Regions from separate parts of the Marinobacter sp. H13 genome, predicted to be linked through region 2. Evidence: riboswitches for the same ligand, from Rfam matches in the RefSeq annotation. Region 2 holds a riboswitch; the other holds the start of a gene.
The links. A riboswitch is a leader RNA that binds a small molecule or an ion and turns the genes downstream of it on or off. The one in region 2 is predicted to bind cobalamin.
Positions count from the first base shown of each region.

Region 1: it holds a riboswitch for cobalamin, as region 2 does, so the genes downstream of both, AC5JQH_RS11050 (TonB-dependent receptor plug domain-containing protein) here and AC5JQH_RS09405 (ribonucleoside-diphosphate reductase subunit alpha) in region 2, are expected to answer to the same signal.

Region 1 covers NZ_JCACRU010000001.1:2,394,269-2,398,687, forward strand. The annotation lists gene AC5JQH_RS11040 (3'-5' exonuclease) at 1-407, opposite strand, end outside; gene AC5JQH_RS11045 (putative nucleotidyltransferase substrate binding domain-containing protein) at 400-2,274, opposite strand; cobalamin riboswitch at 2,397-2,619, shown strand; gene AC5JQH_RS11050 (TonB-dependent receptor plug domain-containing protein) at 2,755-4,419, shown strand, end outside.
Region 2 covers NZ_JCACRU010000001.1:2,018,185-2,022,603, reverse strand. The annotation lists gene nhaB (sodium/proton antiporter NhaB) at 1-309, shown strand, start outside; gene AC5JQH_RS09415 (substrate-binding periplasmic protein) at 401-1,237, shown strand; gene AC5JQH_RS09410 (DUF3047 domain-containing protein) at 1,251-1,982, opposite strand; cobalamin riboswitch at 2,135-2,313, shown strand; gene AC5JQH_RS09405 (ribonucleoside-diphosphate reductase subunit alpha) at 2,443-4,419, shown strand, end outside.

The DNA of each region.
Region 1 (4,419 bases), 380 kb from region 2:
ACGGGGATACGCCCATTCAGGCTGGCAAACAGATCCTTCAGGATATCGTTCAAATCCGGGGCCTGGTCGATATCACTGTGGGTAATGCCGTGGATAGTAATCGAGGTCTGGTGTAGCGGGAGCTTGGGCCGCACGATCCAGTGGCGGGCTTTGCCCAGCTGGATGCCGTCGAGCGTAAACGGCACCAGACCGATACTGACAATCGAATGTTGATTGGCGTCCAACCCGGTGGTCTCGAAATCGAGCGCGACAAAGGGCACCTCGGATAAGGGCGTCTCCGGCGACACACACCCACTCTCGTAATAGGCTTTAAGAATCGGGGACTTGCTCTGCTCCGCCAGGGCCTTGAATTGCTCGGGCCATGGCAGGCGTGTAACAGAATTCTCGGCCTGCTCCTCACTAGACATTACGGGCCACCCCGGCGTGATACCGGAATTTCAGGAACTTCTGGGCACCGCTGACTACCTGGAACGCATCCTTGAGATGGCTGCGCTCAAACGGTGAAAGGTCTTCGGGCCGTACGTTGTTGTCCGGCTGCCGGTCAGCCTCGATTGCCAGGGCCTGGTGTCGGATACGAACGATGGAGATAAACTCAAGCGCATCCCTCAGGTTGCCCAGATCGTCGTCCAGCAGGAGCTTGGTGTTGCCAATGGCTTTCAGTCGTTCGAACGAGTTCTGTGCACGGGAGCCGCAGGCCAGGGCATGAACCCGGATCAGATCCGACAGGGGCGCTGTTCCGCGACGTTTCAGGTTGAAGGTCTTCTGGTGCTTGCCATCCTCTTCCAGCACGAAAGTCCGGAAAAAGCCGATCGGCGGCGTGCGGTTCAGGGCGTTGCGCGCCAGCATTGCCAGGAACCGCTGGCTGTTGCTGGCTTTGTCCGCCACCAGTGTCTTGAGCTGTTCGGCAAAGTCGGTCTCGCCGTAGATGCCATCCAGATCAAAGAAAATATTGCTGTTTAACAGAGCCTCGGCTTTCGGATTATCAATCCAGTCGGTGAAGTAGTCCTTCCAGACGCGCAGTGGCTGCCGCCATTTCTGGTTGGTGGCCATGATGTCGCCGGTGCAGTAGGTATAGCCGCACTCCGCAAGGCCATCGCTGACAAATTTCGCCAGCGCCAGGAAGTATTCGTCGTGTTCTTCCGGCACAAAGCTGTCGTCCAGGATCATGGCGTTATCCTGGTCCGTGACCACCAGCTGCTCGTCCCGCGCCATGGAGCCGAGGGCCAAAAAGCAGTAGGGCACGGGTGGGGGGCCGAGTTTCTCCTCGCCCAGCGCCAGCAGACGTTGTGTAAAGCTGCGCCCGATGCCGGCCATGGCACTGCCAATCATGTGGGAGTTGGCATCTTCGTTCACCATGCGAACAAAGCTGTCCCGCACATCCAGGCTGATCTTCTTCAGCCCTTTTACATCCTGCTGATGGTAGATGTTGCTGACCAGGTATAGGCTGCTCTGACTCTCGTACTTTACGATGTCAGACAGCGCAATCACCCCGCGAACCTCATCCCGATCCATCACCGGAAGATGGTGCACATTGTTGTGCAGCATGGTGAGCATGGCCTCGTATATGAACATGTTCGAGCGGATGGTGATCAGATCCTCCGACATGATCTCGCTGATCGGAGTTTCCGAGGCCAGGGCTTCGCTAAGGGCCCGGGTGCGCAGGTCCCGGTCGGTAATGATGCCCTTGAGCAGGGGCTTTTCACCTTCCTCGTCCATCAGCAGCAGTGCGGAGACGCCGTTTTCGGTCATGATCCGCGCCGCTTCCTGCAGGCGAACGGTGTGGGGCGCTGATACCGGCTCCCGGGCAATCAACCGGGTAACCTTGGATGTCATCAGTTGGTTGGACTTTTCCCGACGGGAAACGGCAGAGCGCAGGCGACTGCGGTCTTCAATCTCGACGAAATCGGCGAAGTTGTCGTCATTTTCCCACAGGTACTGGAAGATTTCTCCCGGAATCTTGTAGACCAGTGTGTCTTCCAGGGCTTTTGCCGGAAATCGCACTTTCCGGTTCATCAGGAGGCCAAACTGGCCGAATATTTCGCCTTCGCTGATGCGGTTATACAGCTCGCCCGAACGCCGATAGATTTCTACCGCGCCACTGCGCACGTAATAAAGCCAGTTACTGGGCTCGCCGAATTCCAGGATCTGGCTGCCGGCCTTGAAGTAGACTACCTCAATACCGCCCACCACCCTGTCGAGCAGCTCCTCGGTCATCTCGTCAAACGGCGAGTATTGAGCCATGTGATTGCGGATGTCGACCAGCTCGGCCTGCATAAAACTCCCTGTTTTGGCGAAGAAAAAATGATTGTCAGTCATGGAATATAGCAGTGGCAGAGGCCTGCGACCATGTCGACCTTTGATGGATTTCATTGACCGCTTACCCCGGTGTTGCTAGCCTTGCCACACTTTTTTCAGGTGCCCGTCGCAAAGCGCGACGGGTGAAACGGGAAATCGGTGAGCCTGGTCACGCCAGTGCAAGTCCGATGCTGCCCCCGCAACGGTAAGCAGGACAACGGCAATCTGTGCGCCACTGTGTCGCCAAGACATGGGAAGGTGATTGCCCGGGAACCCAGAGTTCCGCCTGCCAGCCCGGAGACCGGCCTGGAAAAACACCCGATGTTGCGGTGGGCAACCTGGGTGGGTGATATGCCGGTTCCGCATTCCTGACACCAGTCTACCGCCTGCCCCCATTCCCTGTTCCGCAACAAAACCCAGATTCCCGTGCGGGTGCGCGCGGAGTGCGGAGCAAGTTTCATGTTCAGAATTCAAAGCCCTGTTTTACTGGCCGGCGTTGCCATGGCCGCCCTGCCTCTGGCCGTTTCGGCCCAGTCTGCCCCTGAATCCGATGCCCTGGATCCCATCGTGGTTACCGCGACACTGGGGCCGAAGACCGTTGGGGAGAGCCTGTCTTCGGTTACGGTCATCGAGAAGGAGGATATTGATCGGCAACAGCCCGCGGAATTCCGCGACCTGCTGCGCGCCCAGCCGGGGATCAACGTGGTGTCGGACGGCAGTTACGGCAAGACTACCAGCGTATTCCTGCGTGGCGCTGGCAGCTCAGGTACCGTGCTGCTTCTCGATGGTATCCGCCTGCGCTCGGCCTCTGCGGGTATCCCACCCTGGCAGTTTTTGCCTCCCGAATTGATGGAACGGGTTGAGCTGGTGCGAGGTGCGAAGAGTTCCCTCTACGGTGCCGATGCGGTGGGTGGTGTCATCCAGGCGTTCACCCTGGAACCGGAGGCCGGGCGCCAGGGTTGGGGCGAGCTGAAAGGCGGTTCCCATGAAACCCGTGAGGCAACGGCCGGGCTGGCTGGCCGGGAAGGCCGTTCGTCGTTCCTGGCCGGTGGCGTTTATTCGGATACCGATGGCACGAACCTGCGTGCTGGCGGCGAGGACAAAGGATTCCGGAACGCTGGTGGCCTGGCCAAACTGAGCCACAGTTTTGACCAGGGCGGCGGCGCAGGACTGACGGTTTTCCAGTCTGAAGGTAATACCGAGTTTGAAGGCGGTGATACCGATTTCCTGATTCGTGCCATGGGGCTGCATCTGGAAGCGGTTGCCAGTGACTACTGGCGTACACGTATCCAGTTCTCGGAAGCTCGCGACGAACAGGATACCTTCGGAGCCAATCCCAGCACGTTCGACACCCTGTCTCGCTCCGCGCGCTGGGAAAACACCCTGACGGCCGGTGTTCATGAGCTGGTTCTGGGTACGGAGGTCATGCTTGACGAAGTGGATGGCACCAGCAATTTCACAGAAGACAGCCGGACCAACAGCGCGGTTTTCGGTCAGGGCCGTTTGAACTTTGATGCCACCGATCTGATGCTCAGTCTGCGTCTGGATGACAACGAGGCCTATGGCAAAGAGGAGACTGGCGGTGTGGCCTTCGGTCACCAGCTGGACCGCGCCCATCGCTTTCGCCTCAGCTATGCGACATCGTTCCGGGCACCCACCTTTAATGACCTTTACCTGACGGTGCCGTTCTACACCGGTAATCCTGACCTCGATGCGGAAGAGGGGCAGATGGTCGAAGCCGGTTTCTCCGGGCGATATGACCGGTGGTACTGGGACATTGCGCTTTATCAGAACGACGTGAAAGACCTGATTACCTACGTGTCGGACCCGGTGACCTTTGAGGGCACCATGGAAAACGTCGAGACGGCCAGAATCCGTGGCGTTGAGGTTTCTTCCGGTATCGAGACGGCTGACTGGAATCTGGCGGCAGCAGTAACCTACGCGGATACCGAGAATCGCGATACCGGCGCCCGTTTACCACGCCGCGCGGAAAAAAACGTGCGTCTGGATATTGATCGCCTGTTCTCCCAGTGGTCGGTGGGCGCCAGCTTTATTGCCGAGAGTGACCGCTATAACGATGCGGCAAATACCAGTCTGCTGCCGGGCTATGGCACGGTAGACCTG
Region 2 (4,419 bases):
AACGGCGTGCTCTCAATGATCAGCGATAACGTCTTCGTAGCGACTGTTTATATCAGCGAAGTCAAACAGGCTCTGGATGCAGGGGCCATCAGCTACGAGCATTTCCAGAAGTTGGCAGTTGCCATCAACACAGGTACCAACCTTCCCAGCGTTGCGACTCCCAATGGCCAGGCGGCTTTCCTGTTCCTGCTGACGTCTGCCATAGCGCCGCTGGTTCGGCTGTCCTACGGCAAGATGGTGGTGATGGCGTTTCCCTACATGCTGGTAATGGGCGGTGTTGGTCTGTACATGGTTATCAACCATATTTGACATTCTGTCGGGATTTTTGCGGGCAGTGTCAGTGCAGATTTGCACGGGTCTGTTAATCTTTGCCTTAACAGACCCCAACAATACGGATTCCATGTCCAGAAACTGCCCGGTCCATTCTTCCCGACTCACTGAAGTCATGCATTTGATTGTTGTCCGGCTGTGGATATTGCTGGCAGGTCTATTATTTACGTCCGCCTCCCTTGCCGCGTCGGAATCCGTGAACAAGACTCTGCGCATTGCCTATGTGGAGTTTCCCCCTATTACCTATCAGGCCAGCGATGGCCAAGCCGCTGGCAGCTTTATAGAGCTTACCCGGAAGATCGCTGTGGAAGCGGGTTACGAGCCGGAATTTCTCTTCTTGCCCATCAGCCGGGTATACCTGTATCTGCGCAACGGTAGAATTGACGTTTGGCCAGGTTCGGCCAACGTTCCCGCCCTTAATGGTGAAGTTCTGGAGACCTGGGTCACTCCCCTCGCGACCCAGCTCAGTGCCTGGTATCTGGAGGGAACCGAACCAATTACACATTTTGATCAACTGCAGGGCAAGACCGTCATCACGATAGGCGGGTACACCTATGGAGGGCTCTTGTACTGGCTGGAGGCGGAAGGTTCGATTGACGTCACCCAGGCTCCAAACTATCGGGCTGCTCTGGAAATGCTCAAGCTTGGCCGAGGCCATTACCTGTTTGGCCATCGGGATCCGGTTGTGGAAACCCTGACCATGCCCAAAGACGAGAAAATCCGTGAATCGGCGATCCGTTTGAGGAATCTGACCTGGCTGTTCTCGCTGGCCAATCCCCGGGCAGCGATCCTGCGGGAAGAGTTCGATGATGCCTACATCCGTCTGGCTGAAAAGGGTGAAGTGCCGCCGATACGAAACCTTGGAGAAAGCTTTGTGATCCCCGGATTTCCCGAGCAATACCGTTAGTAGTGTTCAGGGCTCAGGAATCCGGGTTCAGAAGGATGTCCCCATACCAGGCCGTGGCCTTTTCACCGGTGTTGTCCGAATCCGACATGATGGCAATGCCCACGACCGGTGGCGGTTCCTCGCCAAACGCTTCCCGATAATCGGCCATGATATCCCGCTCCACCGTGACCCATTCGCCGACCTGTTCTGATCCGGAATTCACGGCAATCATCATGGTTTTCTCGGTGTACGGGTTGGGCACAATCTCGCCCTTCGGGAGAGTATTGGCCCAGATGTAGTTGAGGGCATTGCCCGGCAGGGACTCACCGAATAACACCTCGACTGTCTTGCGTTTGGCGCGCTCGAAAAACCCCGCCTTCTCGGGCTGGAACTCGAACGCCACATAGATTCTGGCCGGGTAATCGTCCCCGGACTTTTCCCGGGCATCCCCGTTTTCGAAGACATTCGAGACCTTCCAGCGCCATTGCAGAATCAGCGAATCGGTTGGCTCCAGCCTGACCCGTGCGATCAGTCCCGACGCACCGCCGTCCGTGGTCGCCCGCACGACCTGCTGACCGTCTTCGGTTGTCAGTTCATAGCGGCTGAGCTGATCGATCTTGGGAAATTCCAGGGGTTCCCAGCCATCGTTCAGGGACTGCATCTGGGAGAAGGGTGTCAATGTACTCTCTTGCGAACTGACCGGTGCAGACAGCAGCATGGAAATGAGGAGCGGGCCCCAGATTCTTTTGTATCCGACCTTCTCCATAGTGCCTCTCCTCTTGTCAGGGTGTTTCCGTTGCAGACAGATCTTTTACCGGAAAGTGCCTTGTCCTGAAAAGTGGACCTGTATATAGTGTTTCTATCCTTGGTCAAATACCAGATGTAGTGATCAGCGCGTAACCAACTCGGTCAACGTGTGATCATCTCAGCCATTCTGGTATCGGGAATCCGGTGAGACTCCGGAACTGACGCGCAGCGGTATTGGGGAACAAGCGTGGCATCAAGACACTGGCGAAAGCCGGGAAGTCGCCACACGAGGCCGAATCTATCGATTCACGCCCCTGAGTCCGAAGACCTGCCAGGGATGAAGGAGCCTTACGGCTCCCAACTGCACCTTCGCGACCCAGGGTGAGCAGACCGGTTATGCCCAGCCATTCCCATGGCGAGGTGTGCCCCTGCGTACGCGATGGTGAAAGGAACTCAACGCGTATTCAGGAGAACACTGCATGTCTGCCTCAGCCCTGGCCGAACCCCGGCCAACCTCGCACACGGACACCGAATCCCTTCAGGTCATCAAGCGCAACGGCACGCTTGTCGGCTTCGACCCCTCGAAGATCAGCATCGCCGTAACCAAAGCCTTCCTCGCAGTTGAGGGCGACACCGCCGCCGGTTCCGCGCGTATCAATGACGCGGTACACCGGGTGACCGACCAGGTTATCCAGGCGATTGGCCGTCGCCTGAAGGCTGGTGGCAAGGTACATATCGAAGACATCCAGGATCAGGTGGAACTGGCCCTGATGCGGGCCGAAGAACAGAAGGTGGCCCGCGCCTACGTCCTGTATCGGGAAGAGCATGCCCGCGAGCGCGCCCGCCATGCGCCGGTTGAGGCGCACCCCCATCTGACGGTGAAAAAGACCAGTGGCGAGATTGCTCCGCTGGACCTGGGCCTGATGAAACTGCAGGTGGAACAGGCCGCCACAGGGTTGGAGGGCATCGACGGTGATTCCCTGGTGGACGATGCCCTGACCAACCTGTACGACGGCATTGCCGAGGAAGACGTGCTGTCGGCCTTGATCATGACGGCCCGCAGCCGGATTGAGCGGGAGCCGGATTACAGTGCGGTCACCGCCCGTCTTCTGCTGGAACAGCTGCGTTTGGAGAATGCCGCCGCCCTGGGCCTGCCCATCAGTCTGCCATTGGCTGAGATTTATCCACAGGCACTGAGCGCCTTTGTCGAGGCGGGAATCCGGTACGAATTGCTGGATGACGCGCTGGCCGCCTTTGATCTGGAGCGCCTGGGTGCAGCCCTTCAGCCGGAACGGGATCTGCAGTTCGGCTTCCTCGGTCTGCAAACCCTGTACGACCGTTACTTCCTGCACTGGAACAAGGCCCGCCTGGAATTGCCTCAGGTATTTTTCATGCGCGTTGCCATGGGCCTGGCCCTGCGCGAAGACGACCCGAATGCCCGGGCCATCGAGTTCTACAACCTGTTGTCGTCGTTCGATTACATGGCGTCCACACCCACGCTGTTCAACAGCGGTACCCGCCATTCTCAGCTGTCGTCCTGTTACCTGACGACGGTGGGCGACGATCTTGAAGACATCTACGGCGCCATCCGCGATAACGCCATGCTGTCGAAATGGGCGGGCGGTCTGGGTAACGACTGGACGCCAGTCCGTGCGCTGGGCTCCCACATCAAAGGAACCAACGGCCAGAGCCAGGGCGTGGTGCCCTTCCTGAAAGTCGTCAACGACACCGCCGTGGCGGTGAACCAGGGCGGCAAACGCAAGGGCGCGGTGTGTGCCTACCTGGAAAGCTGGCATCTGGACATCGAGGAATTCCTGGAACTGCGTAAGAATACCGGCGACGAACGCCGCCGAACCCACGACATGAATACAGCCAACTGGGTGCCCGATCTGCTGATCGAGCGCATGCGCGAAGACCGTGACTGGACCCTGTTCTCTCCCAGCGATGCGCCGGATCTGCACGACCTGTACGGCAACGCCTTCCGTGAACGCTACGAGCATTACGAAGCCCTCGCAGAGCAGGGCAAAATCAAGCTGTTCAAGAAAATCCCGGCCAAGCAGCTCTGGCGCAAGATGCTCACCGTGCTGTTCGAAACCGGCCACCCCTGGATCACGTTCAAGGACCCGTGCAATCTGCGCTCTCCCCAGCAGCATCGGGGCGTGGTGCACAGCTCTAACCTGTGCACGGAAATCACCCTGAACACCAGTGCCGACGAGATCGCCGTATGCAACCTCGGTTCCGTGAACCTGGCGGCCCATATTGCCAACGGCGAGCTGGACGTGCAGCGCCTGGAACAGACGGTAAACACCGCCGTGCGCATGCTCGATAACGTTATCGACATCAACTATTACGCCGTGCCCCAGGCCCGCAATTCCAACCTCAGGCATCGCCCGGTCGGTCTCGGCTTCATGGGTTTCCAGGACGCGCTCTATCAACTGGGCCTGCCATATTCCAGC